One region of the Tumebacillus lipolyticus genome, then DNA from elsewhere that is predicted to be linked to it. Evidence: riboswitches for the same ligand, from Rfam matches in the RefSeq annotation. Region 1 holds a riboswitch; each other region holds the start of a gene.
The links. Region 1 has a riboswitch for cyclic di-AMP ahead of ACFSOY_RS03110 (C40 family peptidase). Riboswitches for the same ligand answer to the same signal wherever they lie in the genome.

Region 1 (5,705 bases):
ACAGCTTGGCGATCACCGCCTGATTGTCGGCGAGAAAGGCCGCGACGACAAACACGCCGACAGTCCCGCCGACGACGCTCGACAAGAGCGATTCGGTGAGCAAGAGCCGGTAGACAGTCCACTTTCCCGCCCCGAGCGCTCGAAACATGCCGATCTCGCGCATCCGCTCATGAACCAGCGCCGAAAACAAGGTCATCCCTTGCACCGCCGCCATCAGCAGCACCACTCCGATCATCGAGTAGGACAGCAGCCGCAGCGGGAGCAGCTGCCGTTCGATCGTCTCGCGCAACTGGCTGCCCGTGACGGCAGAAGCTTCCGGAACTTTGCGCTCGATCTGTCGCTTGACAAACTCTTCATCGCCAAGAGCCGTTTTCAAGAGCACGACCGATATGCTGTCTGGCGGAAACTGCAGCTGGTTGCGACCTGATACTCGCAGTTCTCGCGCAGCATCGAGCGTCATGAAGATCGTCTTGTCAGCCCCGGTTCCTGTGGGAAAGAGCACCCGCGCCACTTCAAAATCGCGCCCAAACAGGGTGAGGCGCTCTTGGTATGCTTTGTAGCGCAGATGGTAGATCGCATTTTTCCCACCGGCATCGCTGCCGACGATCACCTTCTCCTTCGTCAGCTCCCTGCCAGTTCCGCTGAGAAATCCGCGCAGCGTAAAATCGCGGTTCGGATCGAAGGCGATCACCGGAAATTCCCCTTCCACCTGACAGCAGGTGCCAGAAAACGTCTCCAAAAAGAGTTGCGGTGCCATCTGCTCGATCTCCGGAATCTCCCGCAGCTTGTCCAGCACAGAGGCGGGCATATAAAACGGGCTCACCTCACCGGAGATCATCAACTGCTCCGCCACTTTGCCATAGTTTTTTGGCACGACCATCACGTCGGCGCCAAATCGCGCTTCGCTTGCGGTCAGGCTCTGCTGCACAGACATCAGGAAGAAGTAGCTCAGGAACAGGATCGCCGAAGTGATCGCTGTCGAGGTGAGCAGAAGCGAGCTCCTCAGCGGTTTGCGCCACAGGTTGCGCCAAGCCCACCGAATGCGTTGCCACATCGGCTACACCTCTCCCGGCTCATCATCGACAGAAGGCCCATCGTCAAACGGGTCGTGTTTTCGCAAGATGAATACCGTAATTATTGTACCAAGCAGCAACAACGCGAACCAGATCAAATTGAAAAAAATCTCAGCCGCACCGAACATTCTGCTCCCTCCGCTCGTTCGCTCTTCTCTACGTAGTATGGGCATGAAAGCCAAAAACATCCAAGAGGGGAGCAAATGCCCCTGTTGGATGTTCTGTCGCGAGGGAGTCGCGCCTTAAAAACTGCTAGTCGACCAAGCGCTTTGCCGCTGCGATCAGCCGGCTCACATCCTCCGATTCTCGCGCTTCCGCATAGATGCGCAACAGCGGCTCTGTCCCGCTCGCCCGGAACAGGATCCATCTGCCGTCCGAAAGCTTGTATTTGACGCCGTCGAGCGTCTGCACCTCTTCGATCTGATCGCCGGCAAACGTGATCGGCTGCTGGACGAGCGATCGGAAGAGCGACTCCTTTTTCGCTTGGGCGAGCGGCAGGTCGATGCGGTCATACGCGTGATATCCGGCGAGAAACATCAGCTGATCGATCGCATCTGACAACTGCTGGCCGGAGAGCAGCAGATGCTCGATCAACAGCATCCCAGAAAAAATCCCGTCCCGCTCCGGCATGTGCAGCGGGATGCCGATGCCACCGCTTTCCTCGCCGCCGATCAGCACATCTTCCGCCTGCATCAGGCCGCAGATGTGTTTAAATCCGATCGGCACTTCATGCATCTGTACCTCGTACAGATCGGCGATTCGGTCGATCAGCCAAGTGGTGGAAAACGTTTTGACCACCGACCCCGACCATTTGCGGTCGCGCAGCAGATGCAGCGTGAGCAGGGCGAACAAGATCTGTGGCGACACATAATTGCCTTGCGCATCGACCGCCCCGAGCCGATCGCCATCCCCGTCGGTGGCGAGGCCGAGATCTGCCCCAACCTCCAGCACTTTTTCCATCAGCACGCCAAGATTTTTGGGGATCGGCTCCGGGTTGACGCCGCCAAACGTAGGATCTGGATCTGATCGAACCTGTGTGACCTGACAGCCGAGCGCCTCCAGCGCGCGGCTAAAATAGGCGCCCGCCGCACCGTGCATCGCATCGACGACAACGTGCAGCCGCAGCTCTCGATCGAGCGTCGGGGAGAGAAAGCGAAGCAGTTGATCAAAATACGGCTGATCGAGGTTGATCAGCTCGATCATTCCCAACCGCTTCGCACTGTCAAACGGGATGCTCTTCGCAGCCGTCTTGCCGAGGCGTGCGGCGATCTGCGCGATCTCTTCCTCGTTGGCCGGGCCGGCATGCGGCCCTTTCCATTTCACGCCATTCCATACGGCCGGATTGTGGCTGGCGGTGATCATCAGACCGCCGGCCGCGCCGAGATGACGAACCGCGAACGAGAGCAGCGGTGTCGGCGTGACCGAGTCGAACAGATAGACAGGGATGCTGTTCGCAGCTAAAACTTGTGCGCATTCCCGCGCAAAAACATCGGAGAGAAAACGAGTATCATATCCGACGACCACCCCGCTTTCCTGCACCTGTTTCGCGTGCAGTTCGTCGGCGATCGCTTGGCAAACCAGTCTCAGATTGCCGGTCGTAAAGGTGTCGGCGATCTGTCCGCGCCAACCTTCCGTTCCAAATTGAATGTCCATGCGGGCTGTCCCCCCTGCAACCTTGTTGTCAGTGTCTTGTAGCGTATGCAGAACCCTGGGCATTCGTCACGGACTGCGCACATCGGGCGGGCAGGAGCACATACACTGTCAAGGAAAGGATTTGGAAACGGGGGACTGACCGATGTACTTCCTGCTCTTGCGCACCGTCAAGATCCTGCTTGGCGGCGCGATCGCGATCGTGTTTCTCCGAGCGCTGTTCTTCCCGAACGTGCTCGATGTCTTCTTGTTGCTCCTGCTCTTTTTGATCATGGTCGCCATGTTTGTCGGCGCCTGATCTGCGACACCACCCGACCTGTCCGGGTGGTGTTTTTGCGCAAGCGATGCCCTTTTCCAGCCATTCCCGTCTTGTTCCTGCATCTGCCCCATGTTAGCATGAAATGCAAATATGCCGAATCTTGTCGAAAGTCAGGACAAGTACGGGGGACGCTTTACTTTGGGGTGAATGTTCTTCAACTTGGAACAAGGGAAATCCTCTTCCCGAACCCGTCAACTAACCTCGGAGGCGCTTGAGGAGGCAATGCAATAAAATGAAATCGTGGGGCACAAAGTTGGCCATCAGCGCAATTGCGATGGTCGGAATTTTTTGTCAAGTACAAGGTGATGCAGAGGCTGCCGATTCTTCGATCTACAAAGTCCAGCTGAACGACAAGCTGATCTCGTTCCCAGACGCGAAACCGTTTGTGGACGGATCGAGCCGGATGCAGGTGCCGATCCGATTTTTGACCGAGTCGATGGGCTACAAAGTCGACTGGAAGCAGGAAGGCACGCAAGTTTCTGTCACGCTGTCGAAAGGAAACGACACCGTCCAGCTAAAGACTGGGGACGCGCGGATCTTGATCAACGGACAGGCAGAGTGGATGGATACGAAGCCGGTCTTGAAGTCTGATCGCACGTTCGTGCCGATCCGCTTCGCCACAGAAGCTCTGGATGCGAACGTCAGTTGGCACGCACCGTCGCTCTCGGCGATCATCGCGACAGATGGACGGGCTCACCAAGCGCTTGCACCCACCTATGTACCGCCGAGCGAGAAGATCATCCAATCGGCAAAATCCTATCTTGGCGTGCCATACCTCTGGGGGGGCATGACGCCGAGCGGATTCGATTGCTCTGGCTTCACGCAGTATGTGTTTGCGAAAAACGGCCTTTCCTTGCCGCGCGTTTCCCGCGACCAGTACACGGTGGGTCAGTCGGTCGCCAAAAGCAATCTGAAAGCGGGAGATCTCGTCTTCTTCTCGCTCAGTCAGCCTGGCGTCGTCGGCCATGTGGGGATCTACCTCGGCAACGGAGAGTTTATATCTGCCGCCAGTTCCCGCGGTGTCAGCATCGCCAACATCAACGACCCCTATTATTGGGGCTCCCGCTACATCGGAGCGAAGCGAACTTTCTAGCACTTGTACCCAGAGATGAAAAAGACACCGCAGCTGTGGTGTCTTTTTCATCTCTTTTCGGCAGGTCACGCTTTCGCTTTGGCCAGCTTTCTCTGCTTCATCTTATTGATATAGGCGGTCGCATCTGGTGTTTTACAGGCGGTCTCCCCATGATCGACCTTCACTTTCCCAATCGCCGCCGCAAGTTGTAGCGCTTTCGCCTCCAGCAGATCGTTGCGCGACCCGATGGCGATCAGCGCCGTGTTCATCGCCTCTTTGATCCGGTTTTTGCTCTGATGGATGCCTGTCCCGATCTTTTCGAGAAAGGGTTCAAAAAACTCGTCCGGCAGCGGCTCCTTTCCGAGCGCGAGCTGCGTGAGCATCTGCCAGCCTGCCCTGCCCACCCATTCCTCTTCTGAGCGAATCCACGCTACCATCAACGCTTGGGCAAATGGGGTCTTGCTCGCCAGATTGCTCGTCAGCACATCGGTCAGCGTGTGGTCGGTCAGGCACTCCACCCAGGTGTGAAGCTGCGCTTCCTCGATCAGCTTCGGATCGGCGATCATCGTCGCAACCACTCGCGCCTCCCAATTTCCCGTCTCCCACAGCTGCTCAGTCAACCGCTGATCTTTTTTGATCTCCTTGGCCAACTTCTTCATCTCCGCAAAGGACACACCGAACATGTTGACGCCGATCCCATGTCGCCCATACACTTTTCGGTTCTGTTCCGTCCCCATCGCTTCCAGTTTGGCAAGCACTTCTGCCAGCTCCATCAGATCACCACCCTCTCGGTCAGTTCCTCTCATTATATACGATCACCTTCATCCAGCCTACGCATCGCCTGTTCCCTGACTGCCAAAGAACAGCAAAAGAGCTGCCCCTCCTGAACGGCAGCTCTGGCAGCGTTAGTTCGCTTATCGCCCCGGACGCCATGGTCCCGGCTTCTGCTTGCGGCGCGGCTTGATTCGTGGAGCAGCATCTGGCAGAACGGAGCGACTGTCCGTGCGCCGTTCCTCCAGCCCTTTTTCATGGCTGGCCAGCCGAACCTCAGACGATTCTTCCCGCTCGTGTATCGAAGCGCTTTCGGACAGATCGACCGCATGCGCTTCTGGCGCCTCCCACCCATCCGCACGGCTTTCCACCGACGAGGACTCCATCGCTTCCAGATCGTCATACGATTCCAGCCCTTCCAAATGGGGGGCGAAGGACGGGGCGGACAAGTTCAGCCCGTAGCGGGCGATCAGATCCTGTACGAACATCTCCCTGCCCTCATCGAGCGCTAACTGTTTGCGGAATCTGCTGGAAAAGCGCTCAGCATCCCAATCCCGCTTGCGCTCAAAGTACGCTTCGACCACCTCTAGCGTGCGCTTGGGAAAGGAAAGGTAGGCGGCGAGCACCGTCATCTCCTCCGCGCTGATCTCCCGCACCGCTCTGTAGACGTCGAGAATGGAGAACCCGATCGACGCTTCCCACTTAAATCGCGGCATATAACGGGTGAGCAGAGCGCCGAGGTCGTGCAGCGGGTGGCCAAAATGACAGTGATCAAAATCGACGACCGCCATCCGCTCTTTCTCCACGATCAAGTTTTGCC
Region 2 (5,705 bases), on a different contig from region 1:
ACCGACTCTTTGGCCGCCTGAAGGGCGATGTTGCTCGTGATCATCGATCGTTTTGTGCTCATCATGTCTCTCCTCCTCCACATATCCCCGTTACCTCAGCGTCAAAAACTCGGCGATCGGCCCGAGCACCAGCACGGGGAAGAACGTCAAGGCGCCGACGATAAACGTCGTTCCCAGCCAAATGCCCCCGAACAGCGCGTTGTCGGTGCGGAAAGTGCCGGCCGTCTCCGGAACGGGGCGCTTTGTCGCAAGCGATCCGACGACCGCCAAGAGCGTCACCATCGAGAAGAAGCGCGCGACATACATGACGATCCCGGTCGTGATGTTCCAAAACGGCGTGTTGTCAGCAAGCCCTTCAAATCCTGATCCGTTGTTCGCCGCCGATGAGGTGTATTCGTAGAGCACCTGCGTGATCCCGTGGTGGCCCCCGTTGGAGATCGCCTCCTGACCGAGCGGCGTGTAAAAGGCGAGCGCGCTGGCTCCGAGGATCAGCAGCGGATGGATCAACAGGGTGAGCGCGATCAGCTTCATCTCTCTGCCTTCGATCTTCTTGCCCAAAAACTCGGGGGTGCGCCCGACCATCAGCCCGGAGAGAAAGACGGCGATCATCGCATACATCAGCACGTTGAGCATCCCCGCCCCCACACCGCCGAACACCGTGTTGAGCAACATGTTCGACAGCGCGATCATCCCGCTGAGCGGTGTGAGCGTATCGTGCATCGTGTTGACCCCGCCCGTCTCCGAGGCGGTGGTGACGACCGAGTACAGCGCAGATTGCGCCACCCCCAGGCGAACCTCCTTGCCCTCCATGCTCCCATGATCTTGGGCCAGGCCAAGCCCGCTCAAAACGGGGTTGCCCGCATACTCATTGGCCAGTGACACGCCGAGAAACAGCACGAAGATCATCGCCATCGAGACAAACAGCACCCGCCCCTGTTTCGGGTTGCCCACCATCCGACCATAGGTGAACGGAAGCGCGGTGGGGAGCAGCAGCATCAATAGCATTTGGATCGTGTTGCTGAGCGCTCCCGGATTTTCAAACGGGTGTGCCGAGTTGGCCCCAAAGTGTCCGCCGCCGTTGTTGCCGAGCTCTTTGATCGAGAGCAGCGAGGCGACCGGGCCGCGCGCGATCTGCTGTTCAGTACCGCTGAGCGTGTGCGCGGTCACCGGCTGCTCCAATGTCTGCGGAACGCCGAGCAAGAGGAAGAGCAGCGCGGCCACGATGGAGATCGGCAAGAGAATGCGGACGATGCTGCGCACCAGATCGACGAAAAAGTTGCCGAGCGGCTTTCCGGCAAGCCCGCGCATGCAGGCGATCACCACAGCGAGCGCGGTCGCCGGCGCGGTGAACATCATGAAGATGATGCCGATCAGCTGGGACAGATAAGACAGGCCGCTCTCCCCGCTGTAATGTTGCAGGTTGGTGTTGGTCATGAACGAGATCGCCGTGTTAAAAGCTAACGTCGGCTCCATGCTGCCGATCTGACTGGGGTTGAGCGGCAGTGACCCTTGGAAGCGAAACACCAGATAGACCAGCACGATCATCACGGTGTTCAGCAGCACGACTGCACCCGCATACTGCTTCCACGTCTGGTTCTCCATCCGCACACCGCCGATCGCAAACAAGGTGCGCTCGATCGGAGCAAACAGCTTGTCGATCCCGCTCCGCTTTTCCGTATCGAAGGCGCTGGCAACGTAGCGGCCGACCGGGCGTGCCAGCAACAGTGCAGCGAGCAGTGTCAAAATGATAGCTAACAAATCGATCGTCACAAGAATCCCTCCACAATCTTTCCGAAATGTTGATCAAGGTTATTGATATCGATCAAAATTTTTCCGGCCGTACCAAGGCGAAGATCAGATAGCAGATCAGGGCAATCACGATGCCGCCCAACAACCACATCATCTTCCCTCACTCCCTTCCTCGCTCACCTTGCTTGCAAAGCGGAGCAACCACAACATCAACAGCGTAAGTGTCACTATGCTTCCGATCATCAGCGCATCGAGCATGCACGTTCCTCCTCCATCCGTTCTTGGACTTGTGTCGCTTCATCCGTTCTTGCCGCTTGCGGAGAACCGGTCGTCCGAACCGCGCTGGCTCGCACGCCGGTTCTCCGGCAAGAAACAAAAAGACCGGTGCCCCTTCAACGCCTGAAACAGGTTCGAATGATCAGAACCATGTTTCGCTCGTCAAAGTCTGCACCGGTCTACGTAACGCCTGGCAACCGCTCAGCAGTTCCCCTGCATTCTGTCTCCCTGTAGTGAAAAAGACTTCTGCTACCTCGTCGATCTCGGGGTCCGTACGCCCGCCCAGATCTGCTATTTCAGCTTTTTTTCCAGATCGCAATCTAAAATGTACATCTCGACCTGCTCTCCAATTCGCGTGGAGATGTCGCTATGGCTGGAGATCACCTGACATTCTGTGATTCTGGAGATGATCGCTTCCGACTCTTCGCTGTAGTTCTCCCGCAAAATCTGCCGCATCTCTTTGACCAGCCGCTTGCCACGATCCGACTTGACGAGATGCTTCTCCTCATGGGTCAGCACCCCTTTCAGCCGAACGATCACCATGTCGCGAATGATATAGGTCTTGGTCTCTTGCGGTCCCCGGCCTAAGATCTCTCGCTGCAGCTTGATGTACGCCTCGCTGATATCAGACTCCATCTTGTTCTTCGCATTCGGTGCCATTTGATCTTCAATCCCCTTTTTCGGTGAGAATCGCACAAAGAATGGCACAACAAAACCGGTGCTGATCTCAACCTGTAAGTTAGAAAATACAAAGGTCAAAATCTACACCGGTCTACAAATCGCCACGCGAATGCTCGCTTTGCGTCATGTCTCCCTGTGAGACCAACTTATGAAAGACTCCAGTTAAAACGGTGTCTTCTGTTTCAAGGAAACACAAAAAGACCGTTCCAACTAGAAGGTCTTCTGACCCTCCCTGCATTAGCCGACGAAGTTAGCTGACGGGTAGGATGGCAAGGAAGTTCCTCATCCCTCTCGCGCACTGCGAGATTAACCCCAGAAGATCGGGTCCTCCGCTCTTGAAAGTAAGTCCAAGATTAGGCCATGTTTCAGTTGTTGAATCAAATATACTGCCCTCCGAGCACTTTGGCAAGACCTATTTTTGTAAAAAAAGCTCCTTCCCTGAAACTGAGGAAGGAGCGATCCGTACGCATTATCTGTAGTTGACGAGCAGCACGACGATCGAGGCAAGCGAGAAACAGATGCCGAGCAAATACATGACCGATACGGTCTGCACTTGGTTCATGCCGCTGCGCATCAGCGTGTGGTGCGTGTGCGATTTGTCAGCCTGATGCAGCGGTCGACGCTCTTTGATCCGTCTGAACAGCACGAACATCGTGTCGAAGATCGGAACGCCGAGCGCGAGCACCGGCACGATCAGCGAGACGAACGTCGCCGACTTGAACGCGCCGTCGACCGCCAGAGCGGCCAGCGCAAAGCCGAGGAAGGTCGCCCCCGAATCGCCCATGAAGATCCGAGCCGGGTGAAAGTTGTGTTTCAAGAAGGCAAGCGATACGCCGATCAGCGCCACCGCATAGAAAGCGACCGGACCATTGCCCGAAAGGATCGCGATGAAGAGCAAGGTGATCGCCGAGATCGAGGAGATCCCTGCTGCCAGACCGTCCACGCCGTCCAAGAAGTTGAGCATGTTCGTCAGCGCGACGACCCAGAGCACGGTCGCAGCGATCGAGATCCATTCCATGCCGTGGTCAGCAAAAGAATAGTAGGGCAGATCGATCCACGGAATGGTGATCGCTTCCACCTTTACATCAAATCCGACCAAGATTAAAGCTGCCGCAATATGTGTCAACAGTTTCGGCCACGCCGGAAAGTCTTTGCCGCGGGTCTTGTAATAATCGTCGAGCACACCGACCGCAAACAGAAGCAAGCCGCCCAGCGCGATTCCATAAAACGTGTCGTCCACTTCTCCGAAGAACAGTTGAATTAATAATGTGGAGATGATAAATCCAAAATAGATCGCCGCACCGCCGAGCACCGGAATCGGTTCCTTGTGCAGTTTCCGAGGGTTCGGCATGTCTACAAACCCTGTCTTCAACGCCAGCTTGCGCAGATAAGGCACCATAAAGTACACGAGCGCAAACGAGACGATCAAAGTCAGCGTCAGCATTTGTGGGGATTGCATTTTGTTCGTAAGCCTCCCTCTGCGCCACAATCTTGGTGAAGGTAGTGTGCGCAAAAATCCACTTTTATTTCCTGAGAAATTAGATACGCTCGCTATGAAAGGAGCGCCAATGTACAGGCGCTCCTTAAAACGTACTCATTATACCAGAGAACTCTGCAATAACGGAAGTTACTATCGGGTAAAAAGAAACGCAAAGAGACGAATTTCGTCATTTTTCAACATTTCGTCCACATTCTCTTCGATTCTCAATAGATAAGACGATCTGAAATTGGAAAACGTTACAGCGATTTCAACATGCTAAAAGATTCGTGCCGATGTCCCGCTTTCTGTCTGGCAGAATCTGCTGTTCTACTCGATCCGCCTCGCTCATACAATCTAGCAAGTAGAAGAGTAGGAGGTAGTTGATCGATGATCAGCGGAATTCTGTTGTTCCACCTCATCGTCATCCCGGTGGTGTTTCTGCTGGGACGCCTGTCCAATCGCATCGCCTTTGTCCGCGTGAAAGCTGAGGCTCGCCAGAGCCTGCCCAACTTTTTGCGAAAGAAAGACTAACAAAAAGCGTTCCTCACGGTGGAGGAACGCTTTTTGCTTACAGCCCTTTGAGGGCAAAATAGTCGTTTAGGATCTGCTCAACGGCCAGCAGGCGGTCCATCTTCGCCATGGTCGTGCGCGCGTTGTTCGCCGAGGTGATGTAGTTGCTCTCCCCCGTGACGATAAAGCCTGCCAATTGACGCGCCGCATCATAGCCTTGCTCGCGCAGAGCAGGCACCACTTTTTCGATGATTTCGTTCAGCAGTTCCGATTCTTGATCAGGTCGGAAAATCATGGTCTTGTCGAGGTTGGACATGGTAAGGCCCCTCCTGTTCTTGGTCAAGACTTTACTCTACGCACCCGATGTGACGCGCTCGATCTGCGCACCTAAGGAAACTAGCTTCTCGACCGGGTTCTCATACCCGCGGTCCAAATATTGCAATCCTTCCACGGTGGACGTGCCTTCTGCGACGAGGCTGCCGAGAATCATCGCGCCCGCCGCGCGCAGATCGCCTGCGACCACGCGAGCGCCGCGCAGCTTGTCTACGCCGCTGACGATCGCCGTGTCGCCGGAGATCTTGATGTCCGCTCCCATGCGGGTCAGCTCCTGGGTGAAACCAAAGCGAGCATCGAAGACGGTCTCTTTGACATAGGAGATCCCGTTGGCGGTCGTCAGCAGGGTCAGCATCGCCGGTTGCAAGTCGGTAGCAAAGCCCGGATAGGCAAAGGTGATCACATGTGTCGCCCGCAGTTTGCGATCGCGAGCGTCGACGGTGATCGAATCACCCTCCAGCGAGATGTCACAGCCCATATCGAACAGCAAGGAGGGCAGACCTGCCAGCGATTGTGGCGGGATGCCGCTGACCGTCACTTTGCCGCGCGTGATCGCGCCGGCACAGAGGTAGGTGCCCGACTCGATGCGGTCTGTCATGCAGGTATAGCGCACACCATGCAAGCTCTCCACGCCTTCGATGGTGATGATGTCGGTGCCGACACCGCGGATCTTCGC
Region 3 (5,705 bases), on a different contig from region 1:
CTGTTCCAACCGCTTGATCATCTGCTTGTGCAACCGTTCCATCCGCTCCAGCGCTTCTTGAAACCTCCCCTGCGCCTTCAGCTGCTGGCACAGGAACTGCGTGCTCTCCTCCAGCTCTGCGGCCTTGCCATGCAACTCGAAGATCGAGATCGCGTTTTGCAGATGCTTGTTCCCGTTCTCCTCTTCCTGACGTGAGTAACAGACGCTAGCGAGCACTAGATGCGCCTTGCCGTTCGCCGGATGATGAGGAGGCAGCAACTCACGCGCTTGCTCCGCATATCCCCACGATTCGGCGTACGAGCGATGATCCAAACAGACCTGCGCGATGTCTGCGTAGACGCTCCCCGCTTTCTCACCGCTCGCGTTCGCCTCATACTTCCTCGCGATCTGCATCAGCTCATCGACCGCTTGCCGCCAATCGCCTTCCCTGCGCTTGAGCAGAAGCAGCTGCCGCTTCCAGTCCTGCTTGCGCTCCAGATGATCCTGTTCATCCAACAGCGAGAAAGCGATCGTCGCATATTCGTCCGCCTTCTTAAAATTGCCCTGTCGATAGTGCACGTCTGCCAGCCGGAGGAACATGCTGCCTCGCTCCTCTTTGTTCGCCTGTTCGACCTGCAACGCTTGCTCATAATAGCAGGTCGCCTCCTCCACCTTGCCGACCTCTTCTGCCAGCGAAGCCAGCTGAATCAGCGCGCTCGCGTGCAAGCTAGGATCGATCGCTTGCTCCTTTTTTAGCTCGCGCAACGCCTTTTCTGAGTGGTACATAGCGACTGAAAATTCTTTCTTTTTACGAAACACCGTTCCGATCTGCAGCAGCGTCATCGCGAGCCGTTCATGATGCTGGTGGGAGTAGGCCCATTCGTACAGCTCTTCCAGATGGATCATCGCCTCCGCCTCATTCCCCAGCTCGATCTGACAGACGGCCAACTCGTAGAGCACGTCCATCCTTGGCACCGGATGATGTTGATGATGGAGCAGTTCGAGCAACAGGGGCTGTGCCGTCCTGTACTCTCGTGCTCGCACCATGCTCTTCGCCATCTTAAATTTGCTCGTGTACTCCAGATGGAGCGCAACATCTTCGAGCAGATGATCTAACGATACGTCGAGCCGCTCGGCGATCGCATACAAAATTTTGTACGATGGCCGTGCGCGATCGCTCTCAATCTGCGAGATCATGCTCGGAGTGCAAAGTCCTTGCGCCACTTCAATCTGCGTGATCCCTTTTTGCATGCGCAAATATTTGATGCGTTGACCTAGGGATTTCATAAGATCCTCCTCCAGTTTCCAACCTCCATTGTAAATAGAATAATAGAAGAGTTTCTTTTTGTAACATTTTAAAAAGAATTGGATTGTCAGAGCGAATCGTATGCATATGTCACGCAGGTGATCTGACATAAAAAACCCTCGTCCCGAATCGACGAGGGCTGTCTTTATCACTTGATGGCGCTAAGTCCTACCGGTTCTGGCGGCTTCGTCTGCGCATTTTCGCTACCTGCTGTGCTGCCGATCACCAAACCCATCACCGCGACCAGCAACAGGGCGGATGCGATCCATTTTTTCATCAAAATTCCTCCTCGTATAAATACTCACTTTTTGTATTTGAAAAGATGCGCTTCATTTCGTAGAACTTCATCGAAGTTACAGCGTCACCTTTCAAATAATGATATTCCATCAAACACTTGCTCGCATAATGCCTGACCTTCATGCTCAAGCCAGTATCGTTGAGGACCGATTCTGCAAAAGAAGGATCATCCTTCGCAACTGTGTACATGATCTGCATTTTTGCCCTGTACTCCGGATATTCTTTTGCCAGCTCTGCATATTTGTCCACCATTTTTATCGCGTTCGGGTAGTCGCGCACTTGCATCAGCGACTTCACATACTCCTTGACTGCCAAGATCAGGGTGTCTTCGAACGGTTGGGCGATGTTGATCGCAGCGGTCAGCGCTCGAATCGCCGTCTTGTAATTCCGCAGGAAGTATTCATAGTGTGCGACGTTGATCAGCGCGGTGCCGATCTGCTTGCCATCCTTCGTCCGCTCAAACTCTTCCAGCGAACGGTAGGCATACTTTTTCGCCTGTTCCAGATTCCCGCGTTCCTCTTCCATCTTCATTCGCACATAGTAGGTGATGCCCAGCTTGTTCGGGTCCTGCGCGTACGCCGCTTCCACAAATTCGAGCAGCTCTTCAAAGTTGCTATACTCCTTGCGAATCGTGTGCGACTGCATCATGTTGATCGTCACCAGGTGCAACAGCTGCTTGTCACCATATTCGGCTTCGACGCTCTTCGCATACTCAAACGCGGACAGCCACGTTCGATGTGCTTCCTCATACTGCTCCTGCAGGAATTGCACCTTGCCCAGATTGTTCAGCGCCAGCCCTCGCTCCGTCTTCCCCATCGCAAGCTGAACCACTTCGGCGGCGATCGAACGCGCGCGCGTAAGCATCACTTTCGTCCTTCGCTTCCCCATGACCAGCGCGATCAGCTCTTGTTCTTTCGCAAGGAGATCCTCCTGCTTCAAGCGGCTTGCGGAGATGCCCAACCCGTTCGCAATCTGCTCCAGCTCGGAAGGTGCGATGCGCCTTTCCCCCAAGAGCATCAGTCGCAGCGACTCCCGATTCATCCCGATCCGCTCCGCAAACGAGCGGATGCTCAACCCCTCCCCCAACTCTTCCATCAGTTCGGCGATGCGTCTCCCTAACGGTATCTTGGAGAGCGTCGAGATTGGCACGTACTCAACCGTTGACATGGAATGCCCCCCTGTTTGAACTATATGTTCGAAGGTTAACAAAATGTCAGAAATAATAACTAGTATAAGTATAGTTGGGTATTAGTAGTTTGTACATCAAGTTTTTTGTCGATTTTAATAGTAAAAAATTATTCTTTTCCAGCCATTGCATGATCCGGCACCTGCGCCCTCGGCACTGGCACGATCGATCTGACATAAAAAAGAGCCACAGCGGGAAGGACCGCGTGCGACTCTGTTACCGACTCGGCGTGTTGCTGATGTACCTGCTCAGCCATTTCAAAAAGACCTGAGCTCACTGCGCTCAGGTCTTGTCAAGGTACGTTCAGGGCGACGTTCAACTTACGCCCCGCGCTGCTTGGATTCCCCGTTCAGCACGCGAAACGAATCGCGATTCCAACGGCGCACGCCGACAACTCGGTCGGCCCCAAGGGCGCGATAGGCGCGCATGAAACTTTGATTCTGCGCGACGACGACCACCTTGCTCACGCCAGCTTGCTTCAGCGCTTGCACGATCAGTGCGCTCTCCAGCCAAGCCCCCTCGAAGACGACCGCCGTATCGAACTGGCGAATCCCTTCATGGTTGACCACATCATGCTTGTGCGGCCCGACTTTGATCACCGGCGCGATCACGCTCTGCTCGCGTAAAAATAAGGTCGTTTGTGCACAGAAATCCAGATAGGCGCATTCTACACCCATGGTGTGCAGCGTTTGGACGAACGGAACGGCCGACTCGTCCATCGTGACGATCAGACAACGGTTCATACTTTTCACCCTCTTCTCGCATGGCTTACGAAGTTAGCTGTCGGGTTAGGGTGGCAAGAGAGTTCAAGTTCACCCTTTCTGCTGCAGCAGAATTCACCCCAGAAAAATTGGGTCCTCCGCTTCCGGCGTTCACCGGAACTCAGCCTTCATAATCGGTTGTCACACCTCTATTATACATGATTCACCGCAAAATGTTGAAGCGGAGAGACGCCCAACGTTCGGCTTCCTCTCCGCAAAAAAATGGCATTATGTGTGAATAACTCGATGGCTCGCCGCTTTGCGCAATCGGTTCATGATCGCAAGCCCCACTCCGCTCTCGGGGAACACCTCAGCATAGATCACATCCGCATGCTCATGGTCGAACTGGCGGATCGCATCGTACAGCCCAGCGGCCACCGTCGCAAGCTCGCGGCGGCGACCGCAGGCGATGACGATCGCTCCCGGATACTCGTTCGCTCGCTCCTCGGTGGTCAGCACACCGACGCGATGCCCCGCTCGCTTCGCCTGCTCGACGCGCTCGGCGATCACCTCTTGATCGCGCTCTCCTGCGACCAGCCACATCTCCCCGCGCGGCGCATAGTGCGTATATTTCACCCCGGGCGACTTCGGCGTGCCGACGCCGCTGGCAAGCACCGGGTCGATCTGCACCTCGCCGAGCACCTCTGCGAGCATCTCGCGGGTCACGCCGCCCGGGCGCAAGATCATCGGCACCGGGCCGGACAGGTCGAGCACCGTCGATTCGACGCCCACGCCTGCCGCTCCGCCATCGACCACGCCCGCGATGCGCCCGCTCAGATCTTCCAGCACATGGGCGGCTGTCGTCGGGCTCGGACGTCCCGATCGGTTGGCGCTCGGCGCGGCCAGCGGCATGCCCGCCGCATCGATCAACTGCAGCGCGATCAGATGGTCGGGCATGCGAACGCCGACCGTATCGAGCCCTGCCGTCACCTCGCTCGGCACGCGATCGCTCACCGGCAACACGAGCGTCAGCGGCCCTGGCCAGAATCGCTCCATGCACCGCTTCGCCGCATCCGGCACCGCGCGCACCACCTTGTCCACATCTTCTCGCCTCGCGATGTGGACGATCAGCGGGTTGTCTGACGGCCTGCCTTTCGCCTGAAAGATCTTGCTCACCGCCGCCGCATCGAACGCGTTCGCCCCCAGCCCGTAGACCGTCTCCGTCGGAAACCCGACCACATCACCGCCCGCGAGCAATGCTGCCGCCTCCGCAAGTTCACTCTCTGTCGTTCCAAATCGTTTCGTCTCCATGTTCAACCGTCCCTGTTCGTTTTCGTGTGTCCTTAGTATAGCAAAACGACAGGGAAAAACATGAACAATTTTCGCAGAAAACTGCGGAACGTTTGTTCTTATTTATTCACACTATCCACAGCGCTGTGTGGATAACTTGTGGATGCAATTTTCTTGACCATCGCCACCGCCTCCTGCTGACTATACGCCAGGAAGTGTTGGCATTGGGCTACAGCCTGCGGGAGCTGCTCCTTGTCGATTGTGGAAAACCCGATGTGGATAAACAGTGGAGCCGTTGTGGATTGTGTGAGTAAATACAGCTCTTCCACATCGGTCGTCTCCACATAGGCGATGAACAGAGCGATCATCTCCGCCCCGATCTGCGCGCTCGTCATCCCGCGCTTGACGACGAGCGAGCGCAACAGCCCGTATCTCCCTTCCAGCACTTCCATGCCCACCGTGCCGATCACTCCCGCTTCCGCCTCCTCGATCAGCAAAAAGCTACCCACATGTTCCTCGACGCCCTCCGCGCTGACCAGAGCTTCCCGCAACAGCCGTTTGATCGTCGCTACATCTTCATGTCCCGCCTGTCGAATCGCCAACCTCATCTTTTTTCATCCCCTCTCCCGTTGCTCTACTCTATGAGCGAGGCGCGACAAATATGCTAGACTCTGTACCTCTTGTGGATGAAAAACTGGATAAAAAAACCCCTGTGCGTCATACCGCACAGGGGTTTCGGTCGATCTGTCCGCTCCAAAGCACCGAGGGGGATGCATGAGCCGGACCTTGCTGTCTTGCTGATCAATCAAACCAGCTGGCGATGCTTTCAAACAGGCTCGCGAACCACTCGACGATCGCGTCCCAAAAGGCGGAGCGAACTTGGACTTCCTGCTCGTCGCCCGAGCTGTCCACCACCATCGCGGTGGCGATCGGCGCCGTTTCCATA

Region 2: it holds a riboswitch for cyclic di-AMP, as region 1 does, so the genes downstream of both, ACFSOY_RS07510 (Na-translocating system protein MpsC family protein) here and ACFSOY_RS03110 (C40 family peptidase) in region 1, are expected to answer to the same signal.
Region 3: it holds a riboswitch for cyclic di-AMP, as region 1 does, so the genes downstream of both, ACFSOY_RS09415 (NAD-binding protein) here and ACFSOY_RS03110 (C40 family peptidase) in region 1, are expected to answer to the same signal.

Annotation. Positions count from the first base shown of each region.
Region 1 is NZ_JBHUIO010000002.1:830,681-836,385, forward strand. Features, by position in the region: gene ACFSOY_RS03095 (ABC transporter permease) at 1-1,054, opposite strand, end outside; gene ACFSOY_RS03100 (phosphoglucomutase/phosphomannomutase family protein) at 1,326-2,726, opposite strand; gene ACFSOY_RS03105 (hypothetical protein) at 2,869-3,021, shown strand; cyclic di-AMP (ydaO/yuaA leader) riboswitch at 3,124-3,267, shown strand; gene ACFSOY_RS03110 (C40 family peptidase) at 3,275-4,135, shown strand; gene ACFSOY_RS03115 (DNA alkylation repair protein) at 4,201-4,887, opposite strand; gene ACFSOY_RS03120 (CotS family spore coat protein) at 5,029-5,705, opposite strand, start outside.
Region 2 is NZ_JBHUIO010000005.1:450,238-455,942, forward strand. Features, by position in the region: gene kdpB (potassium-transporting ATPase subunit KdpB) at 1-65, opposite strand, end outside; gene kdpA (potassium-transporting ATPase subunit KdpA) at 91-1,764, opposite strand; gene ACFSOY_RS07505 (potassium-transporting ATPase subunit F) at 1,823-1,903, opposite strand; gene ACFSOY_RS07510 (Na-translocating system protein MpsC family protein) at 2,317-2,685, opposite strand; cyclic di-AMP (ydaO/yuaA leader) riboswitch at 2,930-3,076, opposite strand; gene ACFSOY_RS07515 (MraY family glycosyltransferase) at 3,176-4,165, opposite strand; gene ACFSOY_RS07520 (hypothetical protein) at 4,574-4,717, shown strand; gene ACFSOY_RS07525 (IreB family regulatory phosphoprotein) at 4,755-5,012, opposite strand; gene murA (UDP-N-acetylglucosamine 1-carboxyvinyltransferase) at 5,049-5,705, opposite strand, start outside.
Region 3 is NZ_JBHUIO010000005.1:897,672-903,376, forward strand. Features, by position in the region: gene ACFSOY_RS09400 (helix-turn-helix domain-containing protein) at 1-1,266, opposite strand, end outside; gene ACFSOY_RS09405 (hypothetical protein) at 1,434-1,562, opposite strand; gene ACFSOY_RS09410 (helix-turn-helix domain-containing protein) at 1,562-2,749, opposite strand; gene ACFSOY_RS09415 (NAD-binding protein) at 3,089-3,511, opposite strand; cyclic di-AMP (ydaO/yuaA leader) riboswitch at 3,520-3,666, opposite strand; gene ACFSOY_RS09420 (L-threonylcarbamoyladenylate synthase) at 3,758-4,780, opposite strand; gene ACFSOY_RS09425 (GNAT family N-acetyltransferase) at 4,879-5,367, opposite strand; gene spoIIR (stage II sporulation protein R) at 5,561-5,705, opposite strand, start outside.